4 regions of the Paenibacillus sp. FSL H7-0756 genome follow, and region 1 is predicted to be linked to each of the others. Evidence: riboswitches for the same ligand, from Rfam matches in the RefSeq annotation. Region 1 holds a riboswitch; each other region holds the start of a gene.
What was found. Region 1 has a riboswitch for thiamine pyrophosphate ahead of NST04_RS22325 (ABC transporter ATP-binding protein). Riboswitches for the same ligand answer to the same signal wherever they lie in the genome.

Region 1 (8,058 bases):
CCCGCACGGATGACCGGCGGAGCATTCTCCAGGGTGATGCCGCCGATGCCCACCACGGGAATGGTCAGGCCGCTTCGTCTTAGCTCTTCAATGACAGTAGTTCCCCGGACGGCCTGGGCATCATCCTTGGATGAAGTAGGATAGACAGGACCGATTCCGAGATAATCGGCTCCGTCCGCGATAGCCTGCCGGGCTTCCGTCAGATTATGCGCGGAGACCCCGATGATCTTATGCTCACCGAGCTGCTCCCGGATCAGCCGGGCGGGCAGGTCATCCTGGCCGACATGAATGCCGTCGGCATCCAGCGCAGCGGCAAGCTCCAGGTCATCATTCACGATGAACGGAATGTTATAAGCCCGGCATATCTGCCGGAGCTGTTGTCCAAGATGGAGCAGAGCGGCACCTTTGAGCGCGGAGGGACCCTTTTCCCGGAACTGGAACAGAGTAATGCCCCCGTCAGCAGCAGCGGTTAAAGTGTCCTCCGGCGAGAGGCGGCAGTTCACACTGCCCATAATGAAGTACAGCTTCAGCAGCCTGCGTATATCCTCGCTGTCAATCCGTGTCATAGCGTTATCCCCCTTGATCTCATCCGGTTCCTGTAAGCAAAATGATTCGTCGGCCCCTGCCCGGCCCCTATGTTCAGGCTATCCTCAATCGCGGCTTGAATGAAGGCCTTGGCGGTCTGGACAGCTTCTGGCATGGAATGGCCCAGCGCAAGACCTGCCGTCACCGCAGCTGAGAAGGTGCAGCCGGTTCCGTGAGTATGCTTCGTCGCAATCCGCGGGCTGGACATATACTGGAATTCCCGTCCGTCATAGAGCAGATCCACCGCCTCATCTCCTGACGGGTCATGTCCGCCTTTCAAGATAATATACTCGGGTCCCATCTGATGAAGCAGTCTTGCTGCCTTCTCCCGGTCTTTCCTGCCCTGAATCTTCATTCCCGTCAGCATCTCTGCTTCAGGAAGATTGGGGGTAATGGCGAGCGAGAGCGGAAGCAGGCTTGTAATCAGGGCTTGCACTGCCTCCTGGAGCAGCAGCTGTGAGCCGCCCTTGGCGACCATGACCGGATCGATCACCAGCTTTTGCTGCCAGCCGTACTGCTGCACTTTACTGGCAACGATGCGGATAATGTCACTGCTGAACAGCATCCCTGTCTTAATGGCATCCGGCGGCAGGTCACTGCCGATCGAATCCAGCTGGGCTGCAACGGACTCCGGCTCCATCGGATAGACTCCCTGGACACCTAGTGTGTTCTGGGCGGTGAGTGCAGTAAGTGCAGACATGCCGTACACTCCCAGCTCCTGAAAAGTCTTCAAATCCGCCTGGATCCCGGCCCCGCCGCCGCTGTCAGAACCGGCAATGGTCAATGCTTTGCGTATGCTAGTCATCTTGTTCTCTCCTTTGGGGTGTGCGTTTTAGGCTTCGAGCAGCTTCAGCCGGGATCGGCTGTTGTATTGCTCCGGAGTCACCAGTGACAATTGATTCAGGAACAAGGTCTGGAAGCTGCCTGGACCTTGGCCTTCAGCAGCCTCAGCCGCAAGCTCTGCTGCCACGCCGTATAAGGAGAGGGCCTCGGCAGCCGCCTCTAGCACATCCCCGCCGCTTACGGCAAGAAATGCGCCCACTACAGCACTTAGCAGGCAGCCGGTTCCGGTTACCCGGGTCATAATGGAGTGGCCGTTGCTGGCGATATAAGTGCGCTTGCCGTCTGTGATGATGTCTTCCTTGCCGGTGATAATCACAACACAGTTCAGCTTCTGCGCCGCTTTAATGGCTAGAGCGACTACATCGCCTTCGCCTGCTCCGGCATCCACGCCTTTGCTTGCCCAGCTCTCCCCGGCCACATTGGCAACCTCAGCCACATTGCCGCGCAGCGCTGTCAGCTGAAGCTCACTGAGCAGCCCCGCCGTAACGTTCGTGCGGTAGGCGGTAGCCCCGGCTCCAACGGGATCAAGCACTAGCGGCACATGGTGGCGGTTCGCAGCCTTCCCGGCCCGGGTCATGGAAGCGATGGCAGCTTCATTCAGCGTGCCGATGTTCAGCACAACCGCCCCGGACATGGCGGCGACATCCGCTACTTCTTCGATGGCATCGGCCATGAACGGCGAGGCTCCCAGAGCCAGCAGCCCGTTCGCTGTGAAGTTAGCGACTACGATATTCGTGATATTATGCACCAGCGGGTTCGCCTGGCGTACTTTGGACAGATAAGACATATGAATTCCTCCTGAAGGTATAATTTAAAAATTAATAAAAGCATTCTTAATATCCACATCCGCTGCCAGCAAGCCGTTCTCCATCAGCCACTGGTTCACCTGCTCCCATGATGCGCTGTCCTGATAGCCGAAGGGCTGGGAACCGGCATCCATCAGCGGCAGCAGGATCTCCAGACTGCGCTGTTCAATCACTTCATCCAGCGGCGCGGTGTCCTCCTGATGGGCAAGCAGCAGCTTCAGCGCTTCATCCGGGTGACCGGCTACATACTGCTGGCCTTTTCTGATGGCATCCACGAATTTCTGATAAAAGCCCTGCGAATCCTGCAGTCCCTGCTCACTGGCGGCCAGCACCAGCTCATAATAATCCGGGACCCCGTAATCCACGGGATTGAAGGAGCGGACCGGATGGCCTTGCTGCTCCAGAATCAGCTGCTCATGGTTGATGAACCCGCCCATAATTCCATCCACCCGTCCGGTGGAGAGGGCAGGAATCAGCTCAAAACCGACATCCACCAGCTTGAGGGAGGAAGGGTCCCCGCCGTCGCTTTTCACCATCGTATTCAGCATCGCTTCATATAACGGAACGGAGGAATATCCGGCCAGCTTGCCTGACAGCTCTCCCGGGCGGGTAATGCCGCTGTCAGCGGCTACCATGAGATGATTCAGCGGGTGGCGCACCAGCGCGGCAATCGACTTGACCGGAATCTGCTCCCCCCGTGCCATCAACACCTGCGGCTGATAGCTGAGTGCCAGATCCACCTTACCCGCAGCAACCAGCTTCAGCGCATCATTGGTATCGGCCGGCATCTGAATCTCAACCTCCAGACCTTTCTCAGCGAAATAACCTTCAGCCTCTGCCGCATACAAAAAAGAGTGAACCGCATTGGGATACCAGTCGAGCATAATCGTTAGCTTATGGGCTGCTTCTTCAGCTCCAGTACCAGCCGGGGAGCCGGAGGCCGCCGGATTGTTCGTATTGGCGCAGCCTGCCAGGACAGGCAGCATACAGAGGAGCAGAGCGGACAGCAGCATGGCTGGCCTTGAAATTGCATGGTGCAGATAACGGGCATAGCGGATAGTAATCATGAATAACGTCCTCTTTTCTTCAGAATAATCTTCTCCAGTGCGGCGACTGCCAGAAACAGCAGGATACCGAGTAGAGATAATAAGACAACAGCGGCGAACATCTTGGCGCTCTGCAGATTCCCGGCCATTCTGCGGCTGAAATAGCCCAGCCCCCGGCTGCCCCCAAGCCATTCCCCGATCGTTGCACCAATCACACAGTACACAGCAGACAGCTTCAGTCCGGAGAAAAAAGAGGGCAAAGCCAGCGGAACGCCCACCTTCCCGAGAATCTGCCAGCGGCTCGCGCCGTAGGTAAGCAGGAGCTCCCGGTAAGCGTCCGTGTTCTTGGACAATCCGTCATAGGTGCCGATGACCACCGGGAAGAAAGCAGTCAGGAAGACAACGGCGACCTTGCTCCACAAGGTATAGCCGAACCACATGATGAACAGGGGCGAGAGGGCGATCAGCGGAACCGTCTGGCTGATGATCAGCAGCGGATACAGTGCCTTGGCCAGCGGACTGAACAGGTGCATGGCGATCCCCAGCAGGCTGCCGCAGATCACTGACAATGCGAAGCCTGTGAGTACCTCCAGCAGAGTAGCAGGCAGATGCACCCCGAATAACAAGCGGCGTTCCTCCAGCAAAGCCATGCAGATCGCAGACGGAGCCGGAAGAATGAAGGGAGGAATCAGGCCCAGCCGGGCTACTGACTCCCAGACCGCAAGCGCCAGCAGGGCGAGCAGGGCCGCCGGACCGTAATGCTGGAGCAATCTTCTAGGAGCGGCGGTTCTCATATAGCTTCAGCTCCAATTCCTGGCGCAGGGCGGCGAACTGCGGTTCATAGTTCAGACTGTGATGACGCGGACGGGGGAGACCGGCTGAGAATTCCTGCATCCCGCTGCCCTCTCTGCCGGTCATTAGATAGATTCTGTCACTGAGCAAGAGCGCCTCTTCCAGGTCATGGGTGATGAACAGCACCGTTTTGTCCAGCTCCGCCCATAACTCCAGCAGCCAACGCTGCAGCGAGCGCTTCGTAATGGCATCGAGCGCCCCGAACGGCTCATCGAGCAGCAGCAGGTCGTTTCCGGCCGCCACGGTGCGGAGGACCGCCACGCGCTGCCGCATTCCGCCCGACAGCTCCTGCGGATAAGCCGCTTCGGTCCCGTCAAGGCCGAAGCGGCGCAGCAGGGTGCGGATCTCGGCAATAGCGGCTGCTTTGGGCCGGCTGCGCTTGAGCTCCCAGGGCAGCAGACAATTGTCCAGTACGGTGCGCCAGGGCAGAAGAAGATCCTGCTGGGGCATGTAGGCCACACTGCCCAGCCTCTTCGCAGCTGCAGAGGACTCGGCTCCGTTCAGCATAATCCTGCCGCTGCCCGGCTCCAGCAGACCGGCGATGATTTTGAACAAGGTGCTTTTGCCGCATCCGCTTCCGCCTACGACAGAGATGAATTCGCCGCGCTGCACATTCATGGACAGCTCTGAGAAGACGGGGGTCCGGGACGAACCGGTCCCGAAGGCATAGGACAGATTGCTAATATTGATCATAAGACTATGTACGAAGCCTCCTTGAAATTGGTATAGATACTGTGCGGAGCACAAAAAAAGCCCCATTCATTCCCGGAGGCAATGAATGGGGCGGAAGGTACAGTCAGCTGCGGCCCTGTGACGGGAACCACTGATACATTCTGCTCCACTTCCCTCCGCTGGTATGATCCAGATCAGGTTCAAAGGGTCCGGAGCTTAAGCTCCGTCTCAGTCGGCCGACTCCCCTAGTGAATAATGTTGCTATTGAATTCGTAATTGCTACTTAATATACCACAAATTTCCCTCTTGTAAAGGGCAGGCGGTCAGCGCTTCGCCAGACCGGTCACGAACAAAGTGACGATGCCCCTGGAGATGTCCAGCTTGGAGGAGTGGTGCCGCTTCTGCTCATACAGGTACAGATCGGGACTGAGGATAGAGATTAAGGCCGTGGCCGCAAAGGCCGGATCAATGTCAATAATCTCACCACCTGCCGCAGCGCGCTCCAGCAGCTCTGTCATCATCACGCCCAGCCGCTGAAAAAAAGGATGCTCAAACTGGGTCAGCTGCTTCTTGCCGGTGAACTCGGCTTTGATCATATTCAGCAACTCGGCATATTGCTCTATGAAATCGGCAATCTGCTCAATGCTGCTCTGCAGCTGAGCGAGAGCCGGGGCTTCGCCGGCACTGGCAGCCACCTGCTGCTCCAGCCCGGACAGGAATTGGTCTGCGCTGCCCTTCAGCAGGGCAGAACAGATCTCACCCTTATCTGTGAAACGGCGGTACAGGGAGCCTTGCCCTATGCCTGCCCGCTTGGCAATGCTGTACATGCTGACCGCCTCAAGTCCGCTCTCGGTGAACAACTGGCGGGCAGCTTCAAGAATCCGCTGTACATAAGGATCGGCGGACATGGGCGAAGCGGATTCTATGGCTTGCGAAGCTGACGGCTGGAGCTGTGCAGCGTCGGTGTCTGGCTTTTTCATGAGAACCCCTTTCAGAAAAGAATTGACACAACGGACAATTGTCCGTAGACTATGAATTGCACTTACGGACAGTTGTCCGTTCACTCATTATATAGAACAATCTGCCCGCAGGTCAATGAAGAACGCGGACAGCTTTAGGAGGAGAAGAGACATGGATCAGACCTTGAAGCAGGAAGCCGATTTCCGGCTGTCCAGCATTCTGGTTCCGCTGCTGGCCATTATTGCCGGAGTATTTATGGTTGTGCTGGACAGTACGGCGATGAACGTAGCCTTGTCCAGGCTGGTGGTGGATTTCAAGACGGATCTGCATACGCTGCAGTGGGTAGTTACCGGATATATGCTGGCCCAGGCTTCAGTTATCCCGTTGTCAGGCTGGCTGTCTGACCGGTTCGGGGCCAAGACAGTCTTCCTGACGGCGGTAATTGTGTTTACGATAGGCTCGATTCTGTGCGCTACACCAAGCAGCGCCGAATGGCTGATTGTTTTCCGGGTCATTCAGGGACTGGGCGGCGGCTGTGTGCTCCCTGTAGGGATGGCCTATGTGTACAGACTGGCTCCCAAAAGCAAGGTTGGCGTAGTCATGGGCATTATGGGCATTCCCGTCCTGTTCGCACCGGCTATTGGTCCGGTATTGTCGGGCTGGCTGGTTGAATACCATTCCTGGCGCTGGATCTTTCTCATTAATATTCCGATTGGCATCATTGCGGTGCTGATTGGACTGCGCAAGCTGCCGAATGCGGCGAAGAACAGCGTGCCCGGCATGGATAAGCTAGGTATGGTTCTTGGCCCGCTGGCTTTTGCTTCGCTCACTTACGGAGTTAGCCAAGGCGCTCAGAGCTGGACCTCCGAGAAAACGCTGATCGGGCTGCTGCTGGGCGCTGTGGCGCTAATCGCTTTTGTCATCGCAGAGCTGCGCTCCAAGACACCGCTGCTGGAGCTGCGGATTCTGAAATCTGTAGATTTCACGACAGGAATCATCGTGCAATGGATCGCCCAATTCGGCTTATACGGCGCGTTATTCCTGCTCCCGCAATTTCTGCAGCAGGCCCGCGGCTTCGGCGCATTTGATACCGGTCTGACGCTGCTGCCGCAGGCGATCGCTTCCGGGCTGATGATGCCTATTGCCGGGATACTGTTCGACCGGATAGGTGTGCGCTGGCTCGTGGTCTGCGGCCTCAGTCTGGTCTCCGGCGCGTTATTCCAGTATTCCCATGTGGATCTTACCACGCAGAGCCGCGATTTGATTCTTCCGCTGATCATGTGCGGGGCCGGCATGGGTATGATGATGATGCCAATGAACACGCATCTGCTCAACAAGGCGCCAAGCCATCTGGTGAACCGGGTAACCTCGCTGACGAACTCGATGCAGCAGGTAATTACTTCGCTGGCCGTCTCGACGCTGGTTACCATTCTGACCGCAAGAACAACGGCGCGCGGCATAGAGATGCAGGAAGCGGCGGCGGCTGCCGGGAAAAGCACCGCAGGCGCTTCACAGCAAGCGCTGCTGCTGGCTAAGCAAACCGTATTATCTCAGGGCTTCGCGGACACGTTCCACATTATGATGTTTGTCGCGCTTGGCGGTGCGGTCCTTGGACTGCTGCTGCGCCGGGGCCGCCATGCCGGAACTGAACGTTCCAAGGAACAGGCGACGCCAGAAATCATGCACGTGTAGTAATGCCCATATAGAAGTAGAGCTTATGTAGTCCAATGAGAGCGATTCTCCTTTTCCCGGAGAGTCGCTTTTTGTGTTGATTTCTCTTCTGGAGATCCTGATGCAGGAGAAGAAATTGGGGCAAGCTAAGCTATGGAAATCAATATACGGTGTCTATAAAGAAGATACGAGAGGGGATTGATCGAATGAAAAAACTTAGTCTGACTATTATGCTGCTCCTGACCATGGTCACGGCTGCGGCTTGCGGAAGCAACAATACGGACAAGACAGCAACGGGCGGCAATACCGGGGCTGAGCCTACGGCTGCGGCTGCAGAGGGTGCAGCTTCCGGGGAGCAGAACACCCTGGAGGCCGTCAAAGCCAGCGGCAAGCTGCGCATCGGCACCGAAGGGACCTACGCACCGTTCACCTTCCATGATGCTGACGGCAAGCTGACGGGCTTCGATGTCGAGATCGCCGAAGAAGTGACCAAGCGCCTGGGTGTGAAGCCTGAGTTCATCGAGACGCAGTGGGACGGGATTTTTGCCGGGATGGATGCGAAGCGCTTCGATGTGATTTTCAATGAAGTCTCCATTACCGATGAGCGTAAAGTGAAATATGAT
Region 2 (8,058 bases), on a different contig from region 1:
TTTGGTCCTTCAGCCAGCTTCCGTTACACAACAGTGTACCTGCTGATTACTGCCTCCTCATTTGAAAAGGAAGTTGCCCTGCACAGCTTCCGCAATCGCCAAAAAACCTCCTTCACCGAAATGAAGGAGGTCTAGTCTAACGGGATATCCAACCAGCTAATATTACAGTTTGTTAGATACTACCGCGAAGCAAGAACAATCTACTCAATTACTTAAACACCGGCTCGCGGAACTGGGCCAGCTTGGCGGCGGAATCCTTTTCGACATCAGCATGCAGGCTGTTACCGTGCGCATCCATGGTGACGATCGCTGCGAAGCCGTCCACCTGCAGATGCCACATGGCTTCAGGAATACCGAATTCCATGAAGTCTACCGCGTTGACCTTCTTGATACATTCTGCGTAATACTGTGCTGCACCGCCGATTGCATTGAGGTAGACTGCGCCGTGCTCACCTAAGGCTTGGAGGGTCTTGGGTCCCATACCGCCTTTGCCGATTACTGCGCGGATACCGAATTTTTTGATAATATCGCCTTGATACGGCTCCTCGCGGATACTGGTCGTCGGGCCAGCGGCCTTCACATGCCATCCCTCATCATCCTTCAGCATGACCGGTCCACAGTGGTAGATGACGGCACCGTTCAGATCGACAGGGGTGTCGTGATCCATCAGGTATTTGTGCAGGGCGTCGCGGCCGGTATGCATCTCGCCGGAGAGGATGACCACATCGCCTACGCGCAGGCTGCGGATATCCTCCTCGCTGATCGGTGTGCTCAGGCGGATCTCACGCGAGCCGCCTGAGCCAGCGGAGGCTGCCCCGTTCCCCGAGACGGCCGCAGCCGAAGCTGCTTCACCCGTACCGGATACAATAGCCGGTGCCGCAGGAATCGTAGCATCCTCTGGCACCACGCCGGAAGCTGTCCCTTCTGCCGCTGCTACACCCACAGCTTCAGCAACAGGCTGCGGTGCAGCTTCCCCCTCAACGGATATCCCGGTGCCGCTCTCATACAGCCATTCCTGAATGTCACCGGTAGCCGGATGGACCAGAATGCCTTGACGGCGGAAGGCCCAGCAGTTATAGGCCACAGAGACGAAAAAGCTGGCTGGCAGCCGGTTCATCACTCCGATTTTGCAGCCCAGCAGCGTCACTTCACCGCCGAAGCCCATCGTGCCGATTCCGAGCTTGTTGGCATTCTCCATAATGTAATCCTCCAGCTTGCCCAAATCTGGGGTAGGATTCACATCCTCGACCTTGCGGAACAGTTGCTTCTTTGCCAGCTCATAGCCCGTGGTACGGTCGCCGCCGATGCCTACGCCAATGAACCCTGCACTACAGCCCTGACCCTGCGCCTGGTACACGGAATGCAGGATGCACTTGCGGATACCGTCAAGGTCGCGTCCGGCTTTGCCGAGTCCCTCCAGCTCTGCCGGAAGGCTGTACTGGATGTTCTTATTCTCGCAGCCGCCGCCCTTCAGAATCAGCCGGACATCAATACTCTCTTCCTCCCACTGCTCGAAGTGAATCACCGGAGTCCCTGCCCCCAGATTATCCCCGCTGTTCTCGCCGGTTAGCGAATCCACGGAATTGGGCCGCAGCTTGCCGTTCTTCGTAGCGCGGATAATCGCGCTGTGAATATCCTTCTTCATCTCTATCTGATTCACGCCCACCGGCGTATGGATTATAAAAGTCGGCATCCCCGTATCCTGGCAGATCGGCGATATTTGCTGCTCCGCCATTCCGATATTCTGCGCTATCGTGGTCAGTGCCAGTCCGGAGCGTGTTGCCCGGTCTTCCAGTGCGCGCCCTCTGGCCACCGCCCGGCGCACATCACCCGGCAGGTTCGTGGAGGTCTCTACAATCAAATTATAAATGCTCTCTTCAAAATGCTGCATCTTCATTCAGTCTCCTCTCCATCTGGTTCAAGCGGCCCTAACTCTGGTACAATTAGTTACTATAATAGCACATTAAGCTGCTCATGAAAGGGGTTACCTCAAAATTGAACTACCATTTCTCCGCCTATCTCTACCGGCTGCAATATATCCAGCGCTGGAGCCTCATGCGCAGCACCGCCCCGGAGAACGTGGCGCAGCATTCGTTCCAGGTCGCCTTGCTGGCGCATATGCTGTGCACCATTGGCAATGCCCATTTCGGCCGGTCGCTGAACGCCGACCGTGCATCCACGATGGCGCTGTTCCACGACGCCACCGAGGTCTTCACCGGCGATATCGCCACGCCGGTGAAGCATAACAACTCGCGTCTGCTGTCCAGCTTCCGCGAGATGGAGCAGGTGGCCGCCGACCGGCTGGCGGCCATGATCCCGCCGGAGCTGAGCGCAGTCTACACGCCGCTCCTGCAGCCCCATACCAGCCCGCCCGGCTCCGAGGATGCCGGACTGCTCCGCTACGTCAAAGCAGCGGATGTGCTGGACGCTTACCTGAAATGCGTCTGGGAGGTCGCCGCAGGCAACCGCGAATTCGCCGCCGCCCGGGAGCAGACCGCCGCGAAGCTGCATGTGCTGGAGATGCCTGAGATGGAGTATTTCCTTAAACACATGGCTCCGGGCTTCGAGATGTCGCTGGATGAGCTGTCTTCCAGCGCGAGTCAGGGGCAGTCTGCCGGGCAGCCTGAATCTATAGAGTAGGTAGAGTATGGCATTCGCATACATTTGACCCGCGCACCTCGCGCTGGCACATTGTATTCGGTTTTCCACACACAATCGGCCCGCTTACCTTCGCCCAAGCACATTGTGTTCAGTTTTTCGCATACATTTGGCCTACACGCCTCACGCCAGCAAATTGTATTCGGTTTTTCGCATACATCCGGCCCACGGCCTTCGTGGTAGAAGGAGAAGTCAGCACGCGAAGCCTACAACGCTTATACAATGCAAATAACCCGCCATGAGGCGGGTTATTTGCATATGGTCAGGTTACGTTAGGTACGATTAGTCTGGTCAGTTGAGTTAGTCTCAGTTTTCTAGTCAGGTTAAGTTAAACACGATTAGTCTAGTCAGTCTAAGTTCATTCAGTTAGTCAGGGCAGTTTAACTTACATCCAGTTTAGTCACCTTAAACTAAGCCACATCAGCTTACCTACCTCACGCCAAGCGGTCAGACAGGATATCCCAGTCCTTGAATACCGGCTGGAGTCCTTGCGAGCGCAGCATCTCGGCTATCTCGGCCACGCTGCGGTTGTCCGAGATTTCAAACTGCGGGGTGCCCCCTTCGAGGGAATGTCCGCCCACTTCGGTGGATACCCCGGCGGACATCTTCGTGATGCCGAGCTGGACCAGATGATCGCGCAGAGCGGCAGGCTCGCGTGTGGACAGTGAGATGCCGGAGCGCGGCAGGAACAGGCGGTAGGCCAGGATGATCTGCACCAGCGCCCGGTCGGTTACGTCGCTTGCGGGGTTGAATTCGCCTAAGTAAGGCCGGAATCTGGGAATCGACAGCCCGATTTCGCATTCCGGGTACTTATCCTGCAGATACCTCGCATGCAGCGCAGTCGCCAGCGCCTCCTGCCGCCATTCGTACATGCCGAGCAGGGCCCCGATATTCACTGAACGAAAGCCCGCTTGGCAGCCCCGCTCGGGAGCGTCCAGCCGGTTGCGGTAGACGCGTTTGGGTCCTTTTACATGCAGCGCTCGATAAGTCTCCTGGTGGTAGACCTCCTGGTAGAGCGTCAGACCGTCCACGCCGGCTTCCCGGAGTTCAGCATATTCGGCTGTCGAGAGCGGATTCACTTCAATGCTGACAGAGGAAAAATAGCGGCGCAGCACATTCACGCAGTCCCTCACATAACCGGCCGGGCTGTCTCTCCGGGATTCCCCGGTCAGGATCAGAATATGGCGCAGGCCCGTGGCTGCGATGGTCTCTGCTTCCCGGGCGACCTCCTCCAGCGTCAGTTTTTTGCGCGGAAAATCATAGATAGAACTGAAGCTGCAATACGTGCAGTGATTCACGCAGAAATCTGCAAGATACATCGGGGTAAACAGCTGCATCACATGGCCGAAATGCGTACGCGTCAACCGGTGCGCCTTATGTGCCATCTCCTCCAGATAAGGCTCCGCTGCCGGTGACAGCAGGGCCATCAGCCCTTCTTCATCCACCTGCTCTGCACGAAGCGCGCGCTTCACATCCTCTGCCGTATAACGGCTCCATAGCGTCCCGTAAGGAAGCTGCTCCAGCCGGGCCATCGTCTCATAAAAGCTCATAACCGTTCCTCTCCTCCCTATTCCATCTGTCAGGCCAAGAATCCGGTCAACGGTGAAGAGGCTGCCGCCGTCTCCTCCACAGGGCCCAGTCCGGCGAGATAAGCTTTGCGCCCGGCGGATACCGCATCACGGAAGGCTTCTGCCATCAGCAGCGGATCTGAGGCGGTGGCAATCGCTGTATTGAGCAGGACCGCAGCAGCGCCCATCTCCATCGCCTCAGCCGCCTCGGACGGTCTGCCGATTCCGGCATCCACGATCACCGGCAGATCCGTCTCGGAGATCAGAATCCGGATCAGCTCCTTGGTCTGCAGCCCGCGGTTGGACCCGATCGGTGCCCCTAGCGGCATCACAGCCGCAGCCCCCGCTGCCTTCAGCCGCAGGGCAGCGGACAGATCAGGACTCATGTACGGAAGCACCACGAAGCCCTCTGCTGCAAGGATCTCGGTCGCCCGGATGGTCTCCATGTTATCCGGCAGCAAGTATTTCTGGTCATTGATGACCTCAATCTTCACCCAGTTTCCCAGCCCCGCCGATCTCGCCAGCCGGGCAATACGTACCGCCTCTTCTGCGGTGCGCGCACCAGAGGTATTAGGCAGTAAAGTCATATGGGATGGAATATGGCTGACAATATTGTCACTGCTCTCCGGGTCCACCCGGCGCAGGGCAACGGTAATGACCTGTGAGCCTGAGCGCGTAATGACCTCGGGAATAAGAGTGTTACGGCTGTATTTTCCGGTGCCAATGAATAGTCTGCTGGTTAGAGTCACGCCGCCAATCATCAATGGATCTTGCATCTTAACGCCTCCTGGGATAAGTCTTTGTGTTCAGCCTCCGCCTACAAAATGAACCAGCTCAATCCGGTCCCCTTCATTCAGTAACGTATCGCCATAAACCTCTCTTCCGGCAAGCTCGCCGTTCAGCTCGACAATGACCAGCTTCCCGGCCCACTCGGGCCGGGCCAGCAGATCCGCCAGCGTCCGGCAGCTCTCTTCCACCCTCTGGCGGGTACCGTTAACGGTCACAATCATGCCTGTTCACCTCCTGCTGTGCCTTTTACTTGATCCATATCATGGGTTACAAGACTGCTCTGCCGCCCTGTGAACCGCTTCCCTATAAGCACGGGCTGCTGCCACCGGGTCAGGAGCTCCGCAGATCCCCGACATGACAGCAATGCCAGCCGCCCCTTGGGCCAGCACCGCTCCGGCATTGCCCGGGGTAATCCCTCCGAGCGCAATCAGCGGTATGCGGCTCCAGCGGACAGCCTCGGCCAGCTGCTCCAGTCCGCGTGCCTGCTGTCCGGGCTTGCAGGCCGTAGGGAACACATGCCCGTAGAGGCAGAAGTCTGCTCCCTGCCTTCCAGCTTCCGCCGCCTCTTCCTGCGAGTGGACCGATCTGCCGATCCGCAGGCCCGGTGCAAGGCCGCGCACTGCGGCTGGCGGGAGGCTATGCCAGGCTAACTGTACACCGCCTGCCCCGGCGGCCAGGGCAACATCGATCCTATCATTAATGACCAGCTTCGATGGCGGTACTCCGGCCTGAAGCATCTGCTGCGCCGCCGCCAGCAGTTCGCGGGCGGGCATGGATTTTTCGCGGAGCTGGATATAATCCACCATAGAATGCACCGCCGCGGCCCATTCAGCCAGCGCTTCAGGCGGTAGCCGCCCATCCGAGACCGCATGAATTTCGTACAACGACCTTCCCCTCCCGTCTGTTCCAGCTCACTCTGCACCACTCCACAACACAAAAAAGACCGCCCCCCGTAAAGGAAGCAGTCTGGAATAGAAACAGGAATACCGGCACTTGCCGTATACCCCCGCTGCAATATTCGTTCTCCACTTCCCTACGCTGGTATAAACCAGATCAGGTTCAAAGGGTCCAGGCAACTACGCCCGTCTCAGCCTTGCGGCACCCCTAGTGATCGTTCTATGCGGTTGTTTCGTCTTGCTTGTTGTATATTAGCATATTATTCCTCTTAGGGCTATTCTTTCGTAGATTTTACTTCAATTACAAAAACCACAGATGAACTCCCTTCTGAAAATTTACCATCCTCGGTTGTCCAGAATGCTGATATGCCATAGTAATAAACGCCTTGTTCTTTTGGAGCATTAAAAGAGCCGTTCTGCAATGGAATTTGCACTTCTTTATCATCGGCAAATTGCTGAACGGTTAACCCGCCGGGTGCCGGTTTATAAGTAAAAGCAACATGGATCCCCCCCTCAGGTTCTATAACAGTGGGAGTAACCCCCTGTACCATGGATTGTCCTCCTATATAATCCGCACATCCTAATTTCCCCCAGCAATAGCTGCTTTGGGTAACCGGAATTTGGGTTTTCCCGGAAGTAACAAGGGGTAGCGGCGGTGATTCCTGTGTAATTCTAACCCCAATGCTTTTTGCCTTTCCTTCCAATCTTGTATTTGCCACAAGTCTCCCTGCAAAAGGAGTCAAGTAAATGAACACTACCAGAAAAACAAAAATCCCCGCTGCAGATAGAATGAATCCTTTTTTTCTAAGCATCCCAATCCCCTTTTCATATCCAATTAACTAAATAGACGGAAATATATTGTAATAGTTACAAGCGCAGAAAAAAAGCCTGCCGGCAAGCGGTTAGGCTTTTTTAAAAATAGAATTTATATGTTGCACACAAATCTGCATCCAGATCTTATTCTACACCCATCAGCCGTTGACAACCTCGCCGCCGTTCACATGCATCACCTGTCCGCTCACATAGGAGGAATCGTCCGAGGCCAGGTATACATAAGCCGGTGCCAGCTCTTCAGGCTGTCCCGGGCGCTTCATCGGCTGGGTGCCGCCGAACTCACTGACCTTCTTCGCGTCAAAGGTTGACGGAATCAGCGGGGTCCAGATCGGTCCAGGCGCTACCGCGTTCACGCGGATGCCTTTATCGGCCAGATTCATCGACAGCGAACGGGTGAAGCTGAGAATCGCTCCCTTGGTGGACGAATAGTCCAGCAGCTGCGGGCTGCCGCGATACGCCGTGATGGAGGTGGTGTTTATGATCGTAGCACCTTTTTTAAGATGAGGCATGGCTGCCTTGGTCAGATAGAACATGGAGAAAATATTCGTCCGGAACGTACGCTCCAGCTGCTCTGCCGTAATGTCCTCAATCTTATCCTGCGGATGCTGCTCTGCCGCGTTGTTGATCAGAATGTCGAGCTTGCCGAGTCCTTCAACGGTTTGACGAATCAGGCTCTGACAGAAGCATTCGTCCCCAATATCCCCGGCGATCAGAATGCATGTTCTGCCCTCCTGCTCCACCTGGCGCTTGGTCTCTTCCGCATCCTCATGCTCGTTCAAGTAGGAGATCACTACATCCGCTCCCTCCTTGGCAAAATGAACGGCAACCGCACGCCCGATCCCGCTGTCGCCTCCGGTAATGAGCGCGGCCTTGCCCAGCAGCTTGCCTGCTGCCTTATACGCCGGTGTCTCAAACTCCGGGAGCGGGTTCATCTCACTCTCAATTCCCGGGCGTTGATCCTGTACCTGCGGGGGCAGGGTTTTGACAGGTTGTTTGTTAGTGTCTGGCATAATCCATTCTCCTTTCGCTGTCCACAGTAATGTTGATTAATCATGTTAGCATGGCTTAAGGTCTGGTGTTTATGCATCAGGCAGTGTGCCTGCTTGGCTGTACGTTATGTTACTTACCACACTTGGCAGCCGCCCAAACAACCAATCTTCATTCACCGGCACCTGTTGCGGAACGATAGTACGGTAAGCAACGAACGTTTCCAAAAAGAATATTATCTATATCCGCTAGGGGGAAAGCCCTATACTTTGTGAGGAAAGACAACTACCTTAACGGAGAGGACGCTTCCACCATGGGAAATGAGC
Region 3 (8,058 bases), on a different contig from region 1:
CAGGATGAGTTATACCGCTACTGACAAGGCAGTGCCGAGTCACGAAGGTTGTTGTTAGGCACAGCGAGGAGCCCGATCGTTCCTGCAATTTCACCTTAGCAGCAGCTTGCTCCTTATGTCTGGCTCTTCGCCTGCTCCTCGCGCATCCACTGGGAGAGCTGGCGCCGCATCCGCAGGAACTCCGGCGAATCGGCGATCTCTTCGCGGCGCGGACGCGGGAAGGGGACCTCCACGGTATGGAGGACGGAGCCGGGCCGTCCGGAGAAAACGTAGATGCGGGTGGAGAGCAGCAGCGCCTCCTCGATGTTATGGGTAATGAACAGCACGGAGCGGCGGTTCTCCTCCCACAGCTCCAGCAGCCAGCGCTGCATCTGCTCGCGGGTCAGCGCGTCGAGTGCGCTGAACGGCTCATCGAGCAGCATCAGCTCCTGCGGCGCGAGCATGGCCCGCAGGAAGGCGGCCCGCTGCTGCATGCCGCCGGACAGCATGTGCGGGTAGGCCCGCTCGAAGCCGCCGAGGCCGATCTTCGCCAGCCAGTGGCGCGCTGCCTCGCGGGCCTCCCGCGGCGGGGCGCCTTGCAGCTCGGCGCCAAGCAGGACGTTGTCGAGCGTGCTGCGCCACGGGAACAGCGCGGGCTGCTGCGGCATATAGCTGATCTTGCCGCGCTGCCCGGTCACCGGGATGCCGTTCATGCGGACGGTTCCGGTATCGGGCAGCGTAAGGCCGCCGATAATATGGAACAGCGTGCTTTTGCCGCAGCCGGACGGGCCGACAATGGAGACAAATTCCTGCGGCTCCACAGTCAGGGACACCTGATTCAGCACCTGCGTCTCCCGGCGGCGGTGCGTGAACGATTTGGAGATGCCGCTGACTTCCAGCGCAGGCGGCACACTCTGAGTGCGCAGGCGTCCGTCTCCGTCCGCCTTCTCCAGTTCAATCCTCGTAAGCTCAGACACTTCGCCCAGCCTCCTTCAGTTCATTATGGTTACTTCTGTTGTGGATGATCCTTCTGTACACATTAGGCATCCTTACGCGGCTTCCAGCGCACCAGCCATCTCTCCAGCAGGGCAATGAGCGCGAATAATACGAGACTCAGCAGCACGATGATGGCGATGGCCACGAACATCCGGTCCGCACGGTAAGAGGACTTTTGCAGCAGCATATAGTAGCCGATTCCTTTGTCGGCGCCGATCCATTCGGCCACCACTGCACCCATCACCGCATAGGTGGCGGATATTTTGAGCCCGGAGAACAGGGAGGGCAGGGAGCCGGGAAGCTCCAGCCGGGTGAAGATCTGCCACTTGCCCGCACCGGCCATCTTCATATAATTCATCATCACCCGGTCGCTTTGGGCCAGCCCGCCCATGGCTGCAACAGCTACAGGGAAGAAGCAGACGAGGGTGATCAGGATGATTTTGGGCAGCAGGCCGAACCCGAACCAGATAATCAGCAGCGGGGCCAGCGCAATGGAGGGCACATTTTGGCTGAGGATCAGCAGCGGATAGATCGCCCGCTTGACCCAGGGCAGCAGATGCAGCAGCAAGGCGGTGAGCAGGCCGATGCCTGTGCCGACCGGGAAGCCGATCAGGGTCAGCCGCAGCGTGGCGGCGGTGTGCTCCCAGATCCCGGAGGCATTGTTCTTCGACTCACGCGCGATATCTGCGGGGCTGGGCAGCTGGTAGGCTGGGATGTCGAACAGCATAACCGATAACTGCCATATCCCGACAAAAAAGAGGACCGCCACAAAGGGCGGCCACACTAGCTTCCAGGTGCTTCTCACGGCCGGTATTTCTCGGTCAGCTTATCCATGCTGATGCCGCCCGGATTATGGGCGATCTTGATCTGTGAGATGACACTCGGGCTGCCGGAGGCGATCAGCGCCTCATGCATGTCACGCACAATATCCAGCAGCTCGGACAGCTCGCCTTCCATCGTGGTCTCCAGCGGATTCACCTGATGCTTCACGCCTGATTTCTGAATGACCTCAATGGCCTTGTCCACATAAGGGATAGAATCCTCGTTGTTCGGTGTCTTGGGAATGACCTGAATGCTGAGCAATGTATTAGCCATGATGAATCCTTCCTCTCAAGTTAAGTATAAGATTCCCGCTATGCGGGTTGATTATGATTCCGGCAAAAATTCATTCGTAAACGTGCTCTCCGCATCCAGCGGCTTATCCAGCAGCTTCAGGCCGTACATCCAGTCGGCGTAATTCTTCCAGATTTCAAGCTTCTGCTCGCCCCAGCGCGGGGCGTCGTCCTTGTATTTCGGGCTAAGCCATTTCTGGCTGGCCAGCACCAGCTTGGGGTCCAGATCAGGTACAGCATCGGACAAGACCGTCGCGGCTTCTTCCGGGTTATCGATCGCGTACTGATATCCCTTGGACGTAGCCTTAAGGAAGGCCTTCACCACTTCAGGGTGCTGGGCGATTTCCTTCTCGCTAGTGGTTAGCACCGGGGTGTAGTAATCCAGCTGCGGAGCGTAATCCTTCAGATACAGCATATCCAGCGGCTCGCCGCGCAGCTCGGCCTCTACCCCGGTCCACGCATAGAAGATCCAGGCAAAGTCAATATCCCGCTTCACGGCTGTGAAAAAGTCCGCTTCGCCGATATTCACCAGCTTCACCTTGGAGACATCCCCGCCTTCGGGGTCCATGATGGCTTTCATGGCAGCCTGCTCCGCAGGGGAGCCCCAGCCTCCGTAGGTTTTGCCTTCGAAATCCTTCGGCGTCTTAATATTGCGGTCCTTCGGAGCCGCGAAACCGGAGGTATTATGCTGAATGATTGCAGCAATCGACACCAGCGGCACATCCTGCAGCCGGGCCAGGGTTAGGGCTTCCTGGGCACTTATGCCGAACTGAGCTTCGCCGGAAGTGACCATCGTATCGGACCCGGCAGCGCCAGGCTGTACAATCTGCACATCAAGACCTTCCTCCGCGTAATAGCCCAACTCCTTGGCAGCATACAGGCCGGTATGATTCGTGTTCGGTGTCCAGTCCAGGGCAATCTTGACCGGGGTCAGAGCCTTAGGTGCATCCGTGGGTGCGGCTGCGGTTGCATCAGGTGCAGCCGTGCTGTTCCCGGCAGCAGGTGCGCTGGCCCCCGCATTGCCGCTGTTGTTCCCTCCGCCACAGCCCGCTACGGTGAGCAGCAGCATGGAGCTGAGCAGTAGTGTGACTGTTTTTTTGACTCCCATTTCTCTTTCTCTCTCCTTCCAGCAACCCCTGGTCTTCAGAGCTTACAGAAACCTTATTCCTGTACATCCTTAGAATCAAAAAAGCGTCCCGATGATCGGGACGCCAGTGACTTGCGTGAGGGGACTTCAGCTGCAGTACCGCTTAAGGCACTGTGCCGAATGAAGATTCCTACGCTGGCATTATCCAGATCAGGTATAAGGGTCAGTATCTTGTGGGATACAATCTCAGCCGGCCAATTCCAGCACCCCTGGTTCTATAAAGTTCACAGGTATTGCTATGTTCTTACGGTGTATTATAGACGGCAGCCCCGCCGTTGTCCACCCTCTCTGTCTTAATCCTCCAGTTTGAGCGGCAGAGTCCAGGGACCTTTCCATATAAAAATGGGCTTCGAAAGTATAAAACGCAGCTTATCCGCGCCCGGCTCTGTAATCAGGTTAAGAGTCTTCATGACACGCGGTGTGCCTTCACTCTCCTCCCACCCAAAGGAATAAGGCTCCTTAGAGCCCGGATAGCTGACAGAGAAATGGGTAAGTGACTTTGCCCCCGCCGGGTTAAATTTCAAGTCTATATCTACATTGACCTCTGTCTCACTGCTGCGGGTGATGCGGGTGAAGTCTACCGGATATCCGGCGATCTCAGCAGTAATATCCAGCGTTCTGCTCTCTCCGATAGCGGGCAGCGGCAGGGTAACTTTCTGGGAGACGGCTTCCTGATCGGATACCTCGATGTAAGGGATGACGACTGTATAAGGATGTCCTCCGGCTTCCTTCTGTTCACGGAACAAGAGCTCAGAATAGTAGCCTATAGAGGATGGAGAGTGCTCGGTAGAGACTTTTACTCCTGCTGCATTCTCGACATAGGTGCCATTCCAGGGCATTAGCGGCTCTAGTGTATAAGAAGATGCAGCGGATGCGGTTTTCTGAAGAGCCGGGACCAGTTCAACACGGACAAGCCCATCACCCAGCCGTACCGGAAAAGCGGAAATCCGCACATCCTGCTGGACATCGCTGACCCCGAGCTGCTGCAGGTCATCGGCGGTCTGCGGCGGCCCCAGGACAAGCGGTCCAATGACCGTGCTATTAATGTATAAGGTTACCGCTTCTTCAGCCTGTAAAGTGAGATCATGGGGAAGAAGAGCGCTGTAGCTTGCATCCCAGTCGAGACCTCCAGAGGAAGTTCGCGAATTGAACATGAAGGTATAGCGGGTTCCTCCGATGTCTGCCTGAAATTCATTAATAATGCGAGTCTTCTGCCCCCGAAGATTAATGGTTGCGCGGTTCTCTTGCACAAGGATAGCGTTGACAGTCAGTTCACCCCGACCTACAGCAGCGGTGAAAGGCTTCTTCAGCACATATAACGGGCTGTCGGGACTATTCTCCACTACGGTGTGAAGGCCGGGCAAGAAGCTGAACACTTGCTTCAGGCCCGCCTGGACGCTGGGCGAAGTGAACACCAGCCCTGCGCCAAGCAGAAGGGCTGCGGCAACTCCGGTATAAGCCTGCCGGCGGCTTCTGCGGACGGAAGGCAAGCGGCGCTGTACGTCAGGAGCGGTCCCGGTCCGGGACAAGGTGCGCACTTTGATTCTGCTTATGGCTTCAAGCTCCTCTTCCGATGGAGCGGCTGATTGAGGCTCGGCGGTCAGCGTGTTCAAGGCCAGCTCCGCTTCACTGAACTCCAGCGCATCGAGCTGATCGAACAGCTCCTGCTCACCGGTGGTCAACTCTTTCTTCATGGCCTAAGTCCTCCTCTCTGTTTGGTTTAGTCTGCTGCAGAGTTTGCTTCAGAATGGTTCGGCACCGGTACAGCCGGTTCTCTACAGCTTTTTTCGTTAAGTCAAAAGCCTCAGCCAGTTCATCCAGACTCTCATAGAGATAATACCGGCGCAGAAACAGGCTGCGGTCCGGCTCCTGAAGCTGCTTGATATGGTGCAGCAGTTCTTCCGCTGCCTCACGCCGCAGAATTTCCTGCTCGGTGTTGCTGCTGCTCCGGACGGGGATGGCTGCCTCGCCCATCGTCTGATCAAGCCCGGGCTGTAATTTACGCCGCAGATTCAGCGCCTTATATTTGGCAAGGATTAGAATCCATGTGCGGAATGAGGCCCGATCAGGATCGTACTGTCCGATGTTGTTCCAGGCAGCTAAGAATACATCACTGACACATTCCTCAGCATCCTCTGCCCGCCCGCAGCCGCCCAGAATGCGCTTGACCAGCCTAAGCACATCCGTTCCATAGTAATCCATAGCATCGGCAAGTGCCTGCTTATCTCCTCTGCTGAACCTGCCGGGCCAGGAGAGGCTGTCATAGTCTTTAGGTGTCATATGAACCTCCGGTAATTCTTCCCATCCCTCAGGTGGAAGCTAGTGCTGATTATGTCTAACTACTGGTTACTACGCTTGATGGCAGACAAATCACTCACAAGATCTCTGAATGCGTACCAAAAAACAGCGATACTCCCCTGGCGGAAGCATCGCTGTTTTTTTGTTTATCTATTCGGATGTGTCTTAATCCCTCGTATAATGCCGCTTCTTGCGGCGGCTGCGGATGCCGTTCCAGATCTCTCTCAGCGTTAAGCCGACACTGACGGTGATCCCGGAGAAGGTCAGGAACAGAGCCAGATACTCGAACGCGGAGTACTCCAGCATTTTGCTCCAGTCGATCTGTCCCTTCAGATCCTCGATCACCTGATTCATCCCGTAAATCCCGCTGATGACCGTAAACACGGTGAGCACCATCAGGAGCGTATCCCGCCGTTTGGCCTGGAATTTGTCCTGATACTGGAACAGGTCATTCAGGGTCATTTTCACCTCATCGAACAGGGCATCATTGCCATACACCTTACGCAGCTGAAAAAAAATCTCCCGCCCCTGCGACTGCGAAATCAGCTCCAGGAAGTAGAATTTGGCCGAGAATTTGTTGATCAGAAAGATCAGATTCTCGATCTCGTCGTAATCGTGGTTGATGCGCAGCCGGGAATGCAGATTGGCGAGCTTCAGCAGTACGATTTTATGAAATATACTCAGCAGCAGCCCATAATAATACTCTCCGTACATCTGGTTGGCCAGCTCCGTGGCAATATCGGGCTTCGCCCGGCTCAGGCAGCAGAAGGTCTGCTCGTTCGTCATATAATAGGTGTCCGGCCCCCAGCGGTTATAGCAATGCTCACGGGTGTACTGCTCGATATACTCAGGATCACTCGCGCTGGTAAAAGGCCTGCCCTCCAGATTCAGCCCATCCAGCTGGGAGGCACGGTAGCGCAGCCTGACACTGATCTCATCCAGGTTTTCCTCACGGTTGAAGCCATAGAAGGCCTGCACCAGCATCCGTTCATCTACGAAAAAGGGCAGGGTCTCGAAATACGCGCCATCAATTTCGGCCGGGTCGAGAAACGGCTCTAGGCCGGAGACGAGATTCTTGAACACGAAATCCTCCACCCGGCCGAAGGACTTCTCCTGACAATGGATAAAGGTATGTTTATCCTGATGACACACATCCTCCAATGTACGGAACCGGTCGGCGAATTCCAGCACGGTGCTGAAGGGAAGGTTCTCCTCCTCGATAGCCACTCTTATAGTCAGAAAGCCCAGCTCAAACGGACAGAGGAACACATCGGTGGACAGAATCCGGAAATCAACAGACTGGAAGAGCATTTCCAGCCGGCACTGCAGATCGTTTACCCGGGAAAAGCGGCGGAAGGAATCGCTGTCCTTCTCACGCGGAAACAGCACATGAGCGGCAAACGGCAGATAGCTGCGCTCCATTTTCTCATGGGACACGCAGTAGCCTTCTCCGTAATAGGCATTCTCCAGTTCCTTGTTGTCGAGAAAAAAACGCGTAAACCCGTCCTTCTGCAGACTTGCTATCAGCTCTTTATCCTGCCCAGGCTTGATCGAGAAGGGGAAAATGAATTGCAGCAAGGCGGTATGCAGAGTGGGCTCGGATTGCAGTTCAGCCAGCAGTTCAGCCATATATGAATTCCATCCTTATTCGCAGAATATGAACCTTGTCAGTTCCAATTACCCGATTCTCCAGGCGGTCACACTTAACAGAAATAATAAGGCGGCAAAAGCGGCCAAAAGTCCCGAGGTCTGGGCGATCTGCAGATGATCCATGGACCAGCCGGTCAGCAGCGGCAGCACCGCGCCGCCAATTCCGCCGGAGGCGATCATAATGCTGGGCGTCGATTCTTCTGCGCCGGGCAGGAGCTTGCTGGAGAAGACCAGTGCGATCGAGAAGATGCCGGACATGAACAGGCCAAGCAGCAGAATGATCGCAAAGGCGGCAAGCCGGTGACCGGCGTACGGGAAAATGATAAGCAGCAGCAAAGCGGCAAAGCAGCTGACGAGCACATAGATGCGGTAGGAAATCCGCTCGGCGATAACACCGGCGAACAGTCTGCCCGCTGACATGGCGAGCCAGAAGAAGGTGACTGTGAGCGCTGCCGAAGCTTCGCTCATGCCCAGCTTGGCAATGAAGATCGCCGGCATGAAGTTCACCAGACTCATCTCAGTGCCTACATAGAGAAAGAAGAACAGAATGAACAAGCCAAGCACGACCCACTGCTTGCCCTTGTAGGGCAAGGACAATCTTCTGGCGGTTCCTGTTGCCGCAGCGCGGTTAGGGCGGGGGGGCCGCTCATCCAGCGCGCTGTCCAGCGGGCCGAATCTGCTCTTCGCCCAGAAGAGCAGCGAGAGGAGGGAGAAGGCGGCAACGATCAGGAAGGCCAGCCTCCACTGCCCTGCGGCAATCAGCGGACTGGCCGCCAGCGGCATGAGCAGCGCCCCGACACCGAACAGCACCTCCAGCCGGCTCATGGCAACCGCTGTTCCTTCGGTGACTGCGGCTATAATAATCGTGCCGATGAC
Region 4 (8,058 bases), on a different contig from region 1:
TTCCGCTTCTGTGGAAGGCAGGGCGACCATGATTGAAGTGGTGCGGCAGACGGCAGGTGAGATTGCCATTCCCTTCACGGTGGGCGGCGGAATCTCGACCCCTGATGATATGAAGCGGATTCTGCGTGCCGGAGCGGACAAGATCGGCATCAACACAGCCGCTGTAAATAACCCACAGCTGATTCTGGAAGGGGCCCGTCACTTCGGCTCCCAATGCATTGTTGTGGCGATGGATGCCAAATATAATGAGGCTTGGGGCGAATGGGAAGTGTATACGCACGGTGGACGTACGCCCACGGGTATCCGGGCCTTGAACTGGGCCAAGGAAGCTGAGCGGCTGGGAGCCGGGGAGATTCTGCTTACGAGTATGGATGCGGACGGGACCAAGGACGGCTTCGACCTGAAGCTGACGGCGGCGGTCAGCGACCTGCTGAGTATTCCTGTCATTGCTTCCGGCGGGGCCGGGAAAATTGAGCATTTCTATGATGTATTTACGGAAGGCCGGGCAGATGCCGGACTTGCGGCAACCATTTTTCACTATAAAGAGATTGCTATTCATGATCTGAAGGCTGATCTGAAGCAAAGAGGAGTAGAGATCCGATGAGCGAGGACAAGAAGGATATCGCACTAAGCCAGCAGGAGGCAGTGTCCGGCATCCGCTGGAATGAAGCAGGCCTGCTGCCTGCTGTCATTCAGGATGCACGCACGCTGGAGGTATTAATGTTCGCCTATATGAACCCTGAATCGCTGCAGCGCTCACTTACGAGCGGCCAGACCTGGTTCTGGAGCCGTTCGCGCAGCGAGCTGTGGCATAAGGGGGGAACGTCCGGCAATACCCAGGCGATCACCTCGATCCATTACGATTGTGACAGCGATACGCTGCTGGTGAAGGTAGTGCCGGAGGGTCCGGCCTGCCATACCGGGGAGAACAGCTGCTTCTTCCGCGAGATTCCGCTAGATTCACCGGCAACCGTAACGGAGACTGCCGGGGCTGCCGTGAATGCTGCTGAAGCAGAGAGCGGCCGGTTTGCGGTACTCGGTGAGCTGGAGCGTGTCATTGCTGAGCGTGAGGTGAACCGTCCGGAGGGAGCGTATACCACCTATCTGTTTGACAAGGGCGTGGACAAGATCCTGAAGAAGGTCGGTGAGGAAGCCTCCGAGACGATCATTGCCGCCAAAAACAAAGATAATGCCGAGCTGCGCCTGGAAGTTAGCGATCTGATCTATCACCTGCTCGTGCTGCTGCAGGAGCGCAAGCTTCCGCTGGATGAGATTCTGGAAGAGCTAAGCGCCCGCCATGAACGGCCGCGGCGCGATTAGGAGGAGCTTTCAGCATGCACATCGATTATCATACCCATCATGAACGCTGCGGCCATGCGGTCGGGAAGCTGGAGGAGTATGTGCAGCGGGGCATCGCTCTGGGGCTTGAGCAGCTCGGGCTGTCGGATCATCTGCCGCTAATCCATGTCGATCCGGACCACTACTATCCCGAGATGGCTATGCCTCTTGCGGAGCTTCCGCGATATGTGGAGGAATGCCTGACGCTGAAGGAACGCTACCGGGGCAAGATTGAGCTGCGGGTCGGGCTGGAGGCGGATTATATTGAGGGATATGAGGAACAGATCCGCGAGCTTTTGGCACCTTATCCATGGGATTACCTGATTGGTTCGGTGCATTTCCTGGGAGAATGGGATATTACCGACCACCGGCAGACCCATGGCTGGGAAGGCCAGGATGTAATGGCGGTATACCGCCGTTATTATGATGCTGTACAGAAGTCGGCGTTATCGGGATTATATGATATTATAGGACATATGGACGTCATCAAAAGGTTCGGTTACGGCCCCCGGACGCCGGAGGGCCTGGCCGAGGCCAGAGCGCTTGAGCTGGATACGCTGAAGGTCATCGCCCGCAGCGGAATCGCCATGGAGCTGAATGCTTCCGGGCTGACCAAGCCTTGCGCCGAGATGTTCCCGGCAGAGCATGTGCTCGTCCAGGCGCTTGCGCTGGGCATTCCGCTCACGGTTGGTTCTGATGCGCATGATCCCATGAAGCTGGGAGACGGCTTACCAGAGGCCCGGGACATGCTCTGGCGCACCGGCTTCCGCGAACTGGCCGTCTTTGAAGGACGCCGCCGTACCAATGTGCCGTTAGCATTATAAATTATAATCCCAGGAGGGTACTATGCATCATCAATTACGGATTTTTTCCGGTTCGTCGAATCCGAAGCTTGCCGCTGATATTGCGGAGCGCCTTGGTGCTCCGCTTGGCCAGATCAAGCTGACCCGTTTCAAAAGCGGCGAGATTTATGTGCATTATGAAGAGAGCATCCGGAACTGCGACGTATTTTTGGTGCAATCCCTGGCTCATCCGATTAACGAGCTGTTTGTAGAGCTGCTGGTCATGATTGATGCCGCCAAGCGTGCATCGGCCAGAACGGTGAATATTATCGTTCCTTATTACGGGTACGCCCGGCAGGAGCGCAAATCTGCACCGCGTGAGCCGATCTCGGCCAAAATGGTAGCGGATGTGCTGACCACCGCCGGTGCAACGCGCGTAATTACCATTGATCTGCATGCCGCAGCCATACAGGGATTCTTCAATATTCCGGTCGATCATCTGACCGCACTTGATCTGATCAGCGGTTATCTGAAGGTGAAGGGTCTTACTGATCTGGTCGTGGTCTCCCCGGATGCGGGACGCGCATCCATGGCGGAGAAGCTGGCCAGCCGTCTGGATTCGCCGTTCGCTATCATGATCAAGAAGCGTCCGGCTCATAATGAATCGGTGATCACCCATGTCATTGGTGATGTGGAAGGCAGGACGCCGATCATTATCGAGGATCTTATTGATACGGGAACGACTATCGTCAATGTGGTGGAGGGCCTGAAGGAGCGGGGTGCGCGGAACAGCATCGTCTGTGCTACACACGGACTGTTCTCCGGAGATGCGCTTGCGCGGATGGACCATCCCAATATCGACGAGATTGTCATTACCGATTCCATTGCCCTGCCGGACGAGCATTCCAGCAGATTCGCAGTGCTTTCGGTAGCCCCCATGCTGGCTGAAGCCACGCGTATTATCATCGAGGGCGGTTCCATAGATAAGCTGTTTAGAGACGCAGGGATTTAACTCCCGCGTCTTTTTTTTGTGAATGAGATGACGATAACCAATCCTTCTATTTCTCGCTGAAACGGGTGCCGTCCCTGAAAGGACAGCAAAGCCGTTTCCACTTGAGCTTTTCCCTCCCGTCAGCACTCTCTTGAGATTGAGAATCTCGTTGCCACATGTGGTATACTGTGTGAAGAAGACAGCCGAGACCATAAATGGAAACGATCAGGTAAGGTGTAAGGCTAGGGAAGCTGACAAAAGGGAGGTGCCTTGCTTCCATGATTGAGAGAACTTCAGAGAATGTCGCGGAGAACAGTAATATCATTCCGGTCACTCTGGATGCCAATTTTTTCTTTGAAAGAGCCGTTCGGTCGCTGGACCGCTTTCAATATGATAAGGCATTAAGAAATTTTCGCAAAGCTGTTGAATATGAGCCGGATAATCCGGTGAATCATTGCAATATGGCGGGTATATTATCTGAGATGGGCAATTATACCGCATCTAACGAGATTCTTATCCATGTTTTGGAGAAGATCGACCCCGCTATGACGGAATGCCATTTCTATATGGCTAATAACTTCGCTAATATGGAAAGCTTTGAAGAGGCGGAGCGTTCGCTGGTCATTTACTTGGAAGAGGATGCAGACGGCGAGTTCATGACCGAATCCGAAGAACTGATGGAGCTCCTGCAATATGAGCTGAATCGGCCTGCTCCGCTGGTGCGTATCCGCAGCCGTGAGGGAGTTGTAGAGCATGACCGGGCGCGCAGTCTGCTGGAGGAGGGCAAGTTTCCTCAGGCTGTAGAGCTGCTGGAGGAGATCACTGCGAGCACTCCGGATTTTTTGGCTGCGCATAATAATCTGGCACTCGCCCATTTCTATATGGGCCGGTTTGCCAAGGCGAAGGAATGTCTGAATGAGGTGCTGAAGCAGGACCCCGGCAATCTGCACGCTCTGTGCAATATGGCCATCTTCCTGCAGTATGCAGGGGACAAGGAGCAGCTTGAGACGCTGCTGGGGATGCTTGAAGCAACGGTGCCGTTCCATCAGGAGCATGTTTTCAAAATGGCTACAACTATGGGTATCCTCGGCCGGCATACCGCCGCTTACAGCCATTTCCGCCGTCTGCTGAAGGATGAGGAGGTCGCCGGAGACGCCGGCCTGTATCATTACTGTGCGGCGGCGGCAAGCAATAGCGGAAGACATGATGAGGCGCTGCGCTGCTGGAGACAGGCAGCCAAGCTGGACCCTGCTTCCGCTGTCCCGGCGTTCTTCCTGTCCCAGCTCCAGCAGGTCCGGGCAGAAGGACATCCGATGCCTACTGTCAGCTATAATTATCAGCTGCCCTTCCAGGAGCAGCTGAAGCAGTGGAAGGGCAATACAGGCAGGTTCACTGAAGAAGTGCGGAATAATCCGCTGCTGCGCGCCTCGTTCTTCTGGGCGCTACGCTACGGCGATTCCGCTACGAAGCTCCAGGTGACCGAGGCGCTGCGCTGGATTGAGGACGAGGAGATGTCCGAGGTGCTGCGCGGAGTTCTGGAGCAGGAGCCGCTGCAGGAGGACCGCCTGCAGGAGGCAGCATTGTTCAGCCTCCAGCGGCTGATCGGGGAGAACCTGAATGAAGCCGGCAGCTCGCCGGGTGAAGAGCAGGAGCCTGTGGCTGCTCCCGGACCCAAGGGGATACTGCCCGGAACCGGCGGCTTAACGCCGTCCACTACCCGTATTTGAAGCCATTGTTGTTCTAAGACACACACCACTTGTAAGGAGGCCAATGTAATGTACAAAACGATTGTAATCGGAACAGGCCCGGCCGGGCTGACAGCCGCGATTTATCTGGCGCGTGCGAACCTGAGCCCGCTGGTAATTGAAGGCTTGCAGCCGGGAGGACAGCTGACAACGACGACAGAAGTGGAGAACTTTCCAGGCTTCCCTGAAGGGATTCTGGGTCCTGACCTGATGGACAATATGCGCAAGCAGGCGGAACGCTTCGGCGCTGAATTCAAGAACGGCTGGGTGGAGTCGGTGGACTTCTCACAGCGCCCGTTCAAAGTAACCGTGGACGGGATGGGTGTACTGGAAGCAGAGTCGGTTATTATTTCAACCGGGGCTTCTGCAAGATATCTGGGCATCCCGGGCGAGCAGGAGAATGTGGGACGCGGGGTCAGCACCTGTGCGACCTGTGACGGCTTCTTTTTCCGTAATAAAAAGATTGTCGTCGTCGGCGGCGGAGACTCCGCCATGGAGGAAGCCAGCTTCCTGACCCGCTTTGCGTCCAGCGTAACGCTGGTTCACCGCCGTCCCGAGCTGCGTGCCTCGAAGATCATGCAGGACCGGGCGCGTGATAACAGCAAGGTAACCTGGGCTTTGAACCGCACCCCGGTGGAAGTAACGGTAGGAGAGACCGGAGTGAAGGGTCTTACGGTGCTTAATAATGAGACAGGTCTGACAGAGCTGGTAGAGGCAGACGGTGTGTTCGTAGCCATTGGACACACGCCGAACACAGCCTTCTTGGGCGGGCAGATTAATACGGATGCTAACGGCTATATCGTGGTGAACCCGGGTACCACCGAGACCAATATCCCTGGTGTATTCGCCTGCGGCGATGTGCAGGATACCCGTTACCGTCAAGCGATATCAGCAGCGGGAACCGGCTGTATGGCCGCCATGGATGCCGAGAAGTTCCTGGAAGGCACGATGGTGCACGACTGGAGCGAATCGCTGGACAAATAACGGGTTTACAAGAATTACCCGCACAGGTAAAATGTATTTAATTAGATAAGATACCCACTAGGGGAGCCTGAATAGGCTGAGACGGGAAAATTGAATTTCCGGACCCTTGAACCTGATCTGGATTATACCAGCGTAGGAAAGTGGAGTCGGACTTTTTTTGAATACAGTCTTATTTGGCTGTTCCTTTAATAAAGCCGCTCCAGGTGGAGCGGCTTTTTGATTTGTAAGAATCTATAGATTCTTCAGCTCAGTCTGCTGCGTGAAATCTTATCTGAAAAGCTCATTAGAGCCAATAGGAGGAGATTAGAATGCCAGAAATAATGAAGAACGGCGAGGTAGATCTGTCCGGATTCCCCGCCAGCCGTAAAGTGTATGTGGAGGGCTCACGCACGGATATCCGGGTTCCGATGCGGGAGATCAGCCTCAGCAGAACCGAAGGCGTTGCCGGGGAAGAGGAGAATGCTCCGCTGCGTGTCTATGACACAAGCGGTATTTATACGGATGCCGCGGAGGAGACGGACATTCGGAGAGGGCTGCCGCCGCACCGTTCAAGCTGGATCGCGGAGCGTGGTGATTCGGAGGAATACACCGGAAGGGCGGTCCGGCCGGAGGATAACGGAATCCGCAGAGAAGGGGCAGCTGCGGAAGCTTGTCCAGGACTGAGCAGGAATCCCCGGCGGGCCTATGCAGGCGGTAATGTGACCCAGCTGCATTATGCAAGGCAAGGGAGCATCACACCGGAAATGGAGTATATTGCGATCCGGGAGAATACCCGGCCGGAGTTCGTAAGGGATGAGGTGGCTGCGGGCCGTGCTATTATTCCGGCCAATATCAATCACCCGGAGAGCGAGCCGATGATTATCGGCCGTAACTTCCTGGTGAAGATCAATGCGAACATCGGAAATTCTGCGGTCACTTCTTCCATAGAAGAGGAAGTGGAGAAGATGCGCTGGGCAACCCGCTGGGGGGCTGACACCATTATGGATCTCTCCACCGGCTCCAAGATCCATACCACCCGGGAGTGGATTATCCGCAATTCTCCTGTGCCGGTCGGTACAGTGCCCTTATACCAGGCGCTGGAGAAGGTGAATGGCATTGCCGAGAACTTAACCTGGGAGCTCTACCGTGACACCCTGATTGAACAGGCGGAGCAGGGGGTGGATTACTTCACTATTCATGCAGGGGTGCTGCGGCGCTATATTCCGCTCACTGCCCGGAGAATGACCGGTATCGTCTCCCGGGGCGGATCGATTATGGCGGCCTGGTGCCTGGCCCATCAGCAGGAGAACTTCCTGTACACACACTTCGAAGACATATGTGAGATTATGAAGACATATGATGTGGCCTTCTCACTGGGGGATGGCCTGCGTCCCGGCTCTATCGCCGATGCCAATGACGAGGCTCAGTTCGCCGAGCTGGAGACGCTGGGAGAACTGACGCTACTAGCCTGGAAGCACGATGTTCAGGTCATGGTCGAAGGTCCGGGGCATGTGCCGCTGCACAAAATTAAGGAGAATATGGACAAGCAGCTTGAGATTTGCCGGGAGGCTCCTTTCTATACGCTCGGGCCGCTGACTACAGATATTGCACCCGGCTATGATCACATCACTTCAGCCATCGGAGCAGCGATGATCGGGGGGCTCGGAACAGCGATGCTGTGCTATGTTACCCCTAAGGAGCATTTAGGCCTGCCTGACAAGAATGATGTGCGCGAAGGCGTCATTACCTATAAAATTGCTGCACATGCCGCAGACCTCGCCAAGGGGCATCCGGGAGCGCAGGACCGGGACAATGCGCTGTCCAAGGCGCGGTTCGAGTTCCGCTGGCGCGACCAGTTCCATCTCTCCCTGGACCCGGAAAGGGCGCTTGCGTATCATGACGAGACCCTTCCGGCGGAGGGGGCGAAGCAGGCGCATTTCTGTTCGATGTGCGGACCTAAGTTCTGCAGCATGCGGATTTCGCATGATATCCGTAATTCCCATAGGGTGGAGCAAATCACTGTAACTTAGCTGCTAATACAGCGGAATCATAATATTCTTAGGCTATCCCCCAAGCTGAGCGGCTTGCGGGGATAGTCTTTTTACAGTTAGTGATTACAATCACAATCCACCCCCGTACCCTATGCTAAGCTGTTACCTGAGAAGGATTCTCATTAGTGAGGTGTGCAAAAGAATGAGCAAACCGTTGAAGCTGGATGAATCGGTCTTTGAGCTGGTAA

Region 2: another riboswitch for thiamine pyrophosphate. It lies ahead of NST04_RS32910 (thiamine phosphate synthase); the one in region 1 lies ahead of NST04_RS22325 (ABC transporter ATP-binding protein).
Region 3: another riboswitch for thiamine pyrophosphate. It lies ahead of NST04_RS01445 (ABC transporter substrate-binding protein); the one in region 1 lies ahead of NST04_RS22325 (ABC transporter ATP-binding protein).
Region 4: another riboswitch for thiamine pyrophosphate. It lies ahead of thiC (phosphomethylpyrimidine synthase ThiC); the one in region 1 lies ahead of NST04_RS22325 (ABC transporter ATP-binding protein).

The regions. Positions count from the first base shown of each region.
Region 1 is NZ_JBBOVT010000002.1:1,304,277-1,312,334, reverse strand. Features, by position in the region: gene thiE (thiamine phosphate synthase) at 1-566, opposite strand, end outside; gene thiD (bifunctional hydroxymethylpyrimidine kinase/phosphomethylpyrimidine kinase) at 563-1,390, opposite strand; gene thiM (hydroxyethylthiazole kinase) at 1,418-2,215, opposite strand; gene NST04_RS22335 (ABC transporter substrate-binding protein) at 2,240-3,301, opposite strand; gene NST04_RS22330 (ABC transporter permease) at 3,298-4,074, opposite strand; gene NST04_RS22325 (ABC transporter ATP-binding protein) at 4,055-4,825, opposite strand; TPP riboswitch at 4,959-5,061, opposite strand; gene NST04_RS22320 (TetR/AcrR family transcriptional regulator) at 5,128-5,784, opposite strand; gene NST04_RS22315 (DHA2 family efflux MFS transporter permease subunit) at 5,936-7,456, shown strand; gene NST04_RS22310 (amino acid ABC transporter substrate-binding protein) at 7,642-8,058, shown strand, end outside.
Region 2 is NZ_JBBOVT010000003.1:1,634,292-1,642,349, reverse strand. Features, by position in the region: gene NST04_RS32935 (fumarate hydratase) at 209-1,891, opposite strand; gene yfbR (5'-deoxynucleotidase) at 1,996-2,640, shown strand; gene thiH (2-iminoacetate synthase ThiH) at 3,093-4,208, opposite strand; gene NST04_RS32920 (thiazole synthase) at 4,238-5,002, opposite strand; gene thiS (sulfur carrier protein ThiS) at 5,033-5,236, opposite strand; gene NST04_RS32910 (thiamine phosphate synthase) at 5,276-5,899, opposite strand; TPP riboswitch at 6,029-6,131, opposite strand; gene NST04_RS32905 (hypothetical protein) at 6,187-6,723, opposite strand; gene NST04_RS32900 (SDR family oxidoreductase) at 6,883-7,755, opposite strand; gene NST04_RS32895 (amidohydrolase family protein) at 8,046-8,058, shown strand, end outside.
Region 3 is NZ_JBBOVT010000001.1:326,031-334,088, reverse strand. Features, by position in the region: gene NST04_RS01460 (ABC transporter ATP-binding protein) at 114-938, opposite strand; gene NST04_RS01455 (ABC transporter permease) at 1,019-1,780, opposite strand; gene NST04_RS01450 (thiamine-binding protein) at 1,777-2,070, opposite strand; gene NST04_RS01445 (ABC transporter substrate-binding protein) at 2,122-3,195, opposite strand; TPP riboswitch at 3,345-3,455, opposite strand; gene NST04_RS01440 (hypothetical protein) at 3,528-4,928, opposite strand; gene NST04_RS01435 (sigma-70 family RNA polymerase sigma factor) at 4,903-5,514, opposite strand; gene NST04_RS01430 (hypothetical protein) at 5,698-7,161, opposite strand; gene NST04_RS01425 (MFS transporter) at 7,210-8,058, opposite strand, start outside.
Region 4 is NZ_JBBOVT010000001.1:651,629-659,686, reverse strand. Features, by position in the region: gene hisF (imidazole glycerol phosphate synthase subunit HisF) at 1-604, shown strand, start outside; gene hisIE (bifunctional phosphoribosyl-AMP cyclohydrolase/phosphoribosyl-ATP diphosphatase HisIE) at 601-1,320, shown strand; gene hisJ (histidinol-phosphatase HisJ) at 1,335-2,162, shown strand; gene NST04_RS02800 (ribose-phosphate diphosphokinase) at 2,185-3,132, shown strand; gene NST04_RS02795 (tetratricopeptide repeat protein) at 3,390-4,838, shown strand; gene trxB (thioredoxin-disulfide reductase) at 4,887-5,840, shown strand; TPP riboswitch at 5,890-5,996, shown strand; gene thiC (phosphomethylpyrimidine synthase ThiC) at 6,149-7,849, shown strand; gene NST04_RS02780 (DUF1858 domain-containing protein) at 8,013-8,058, shown strand, end outside.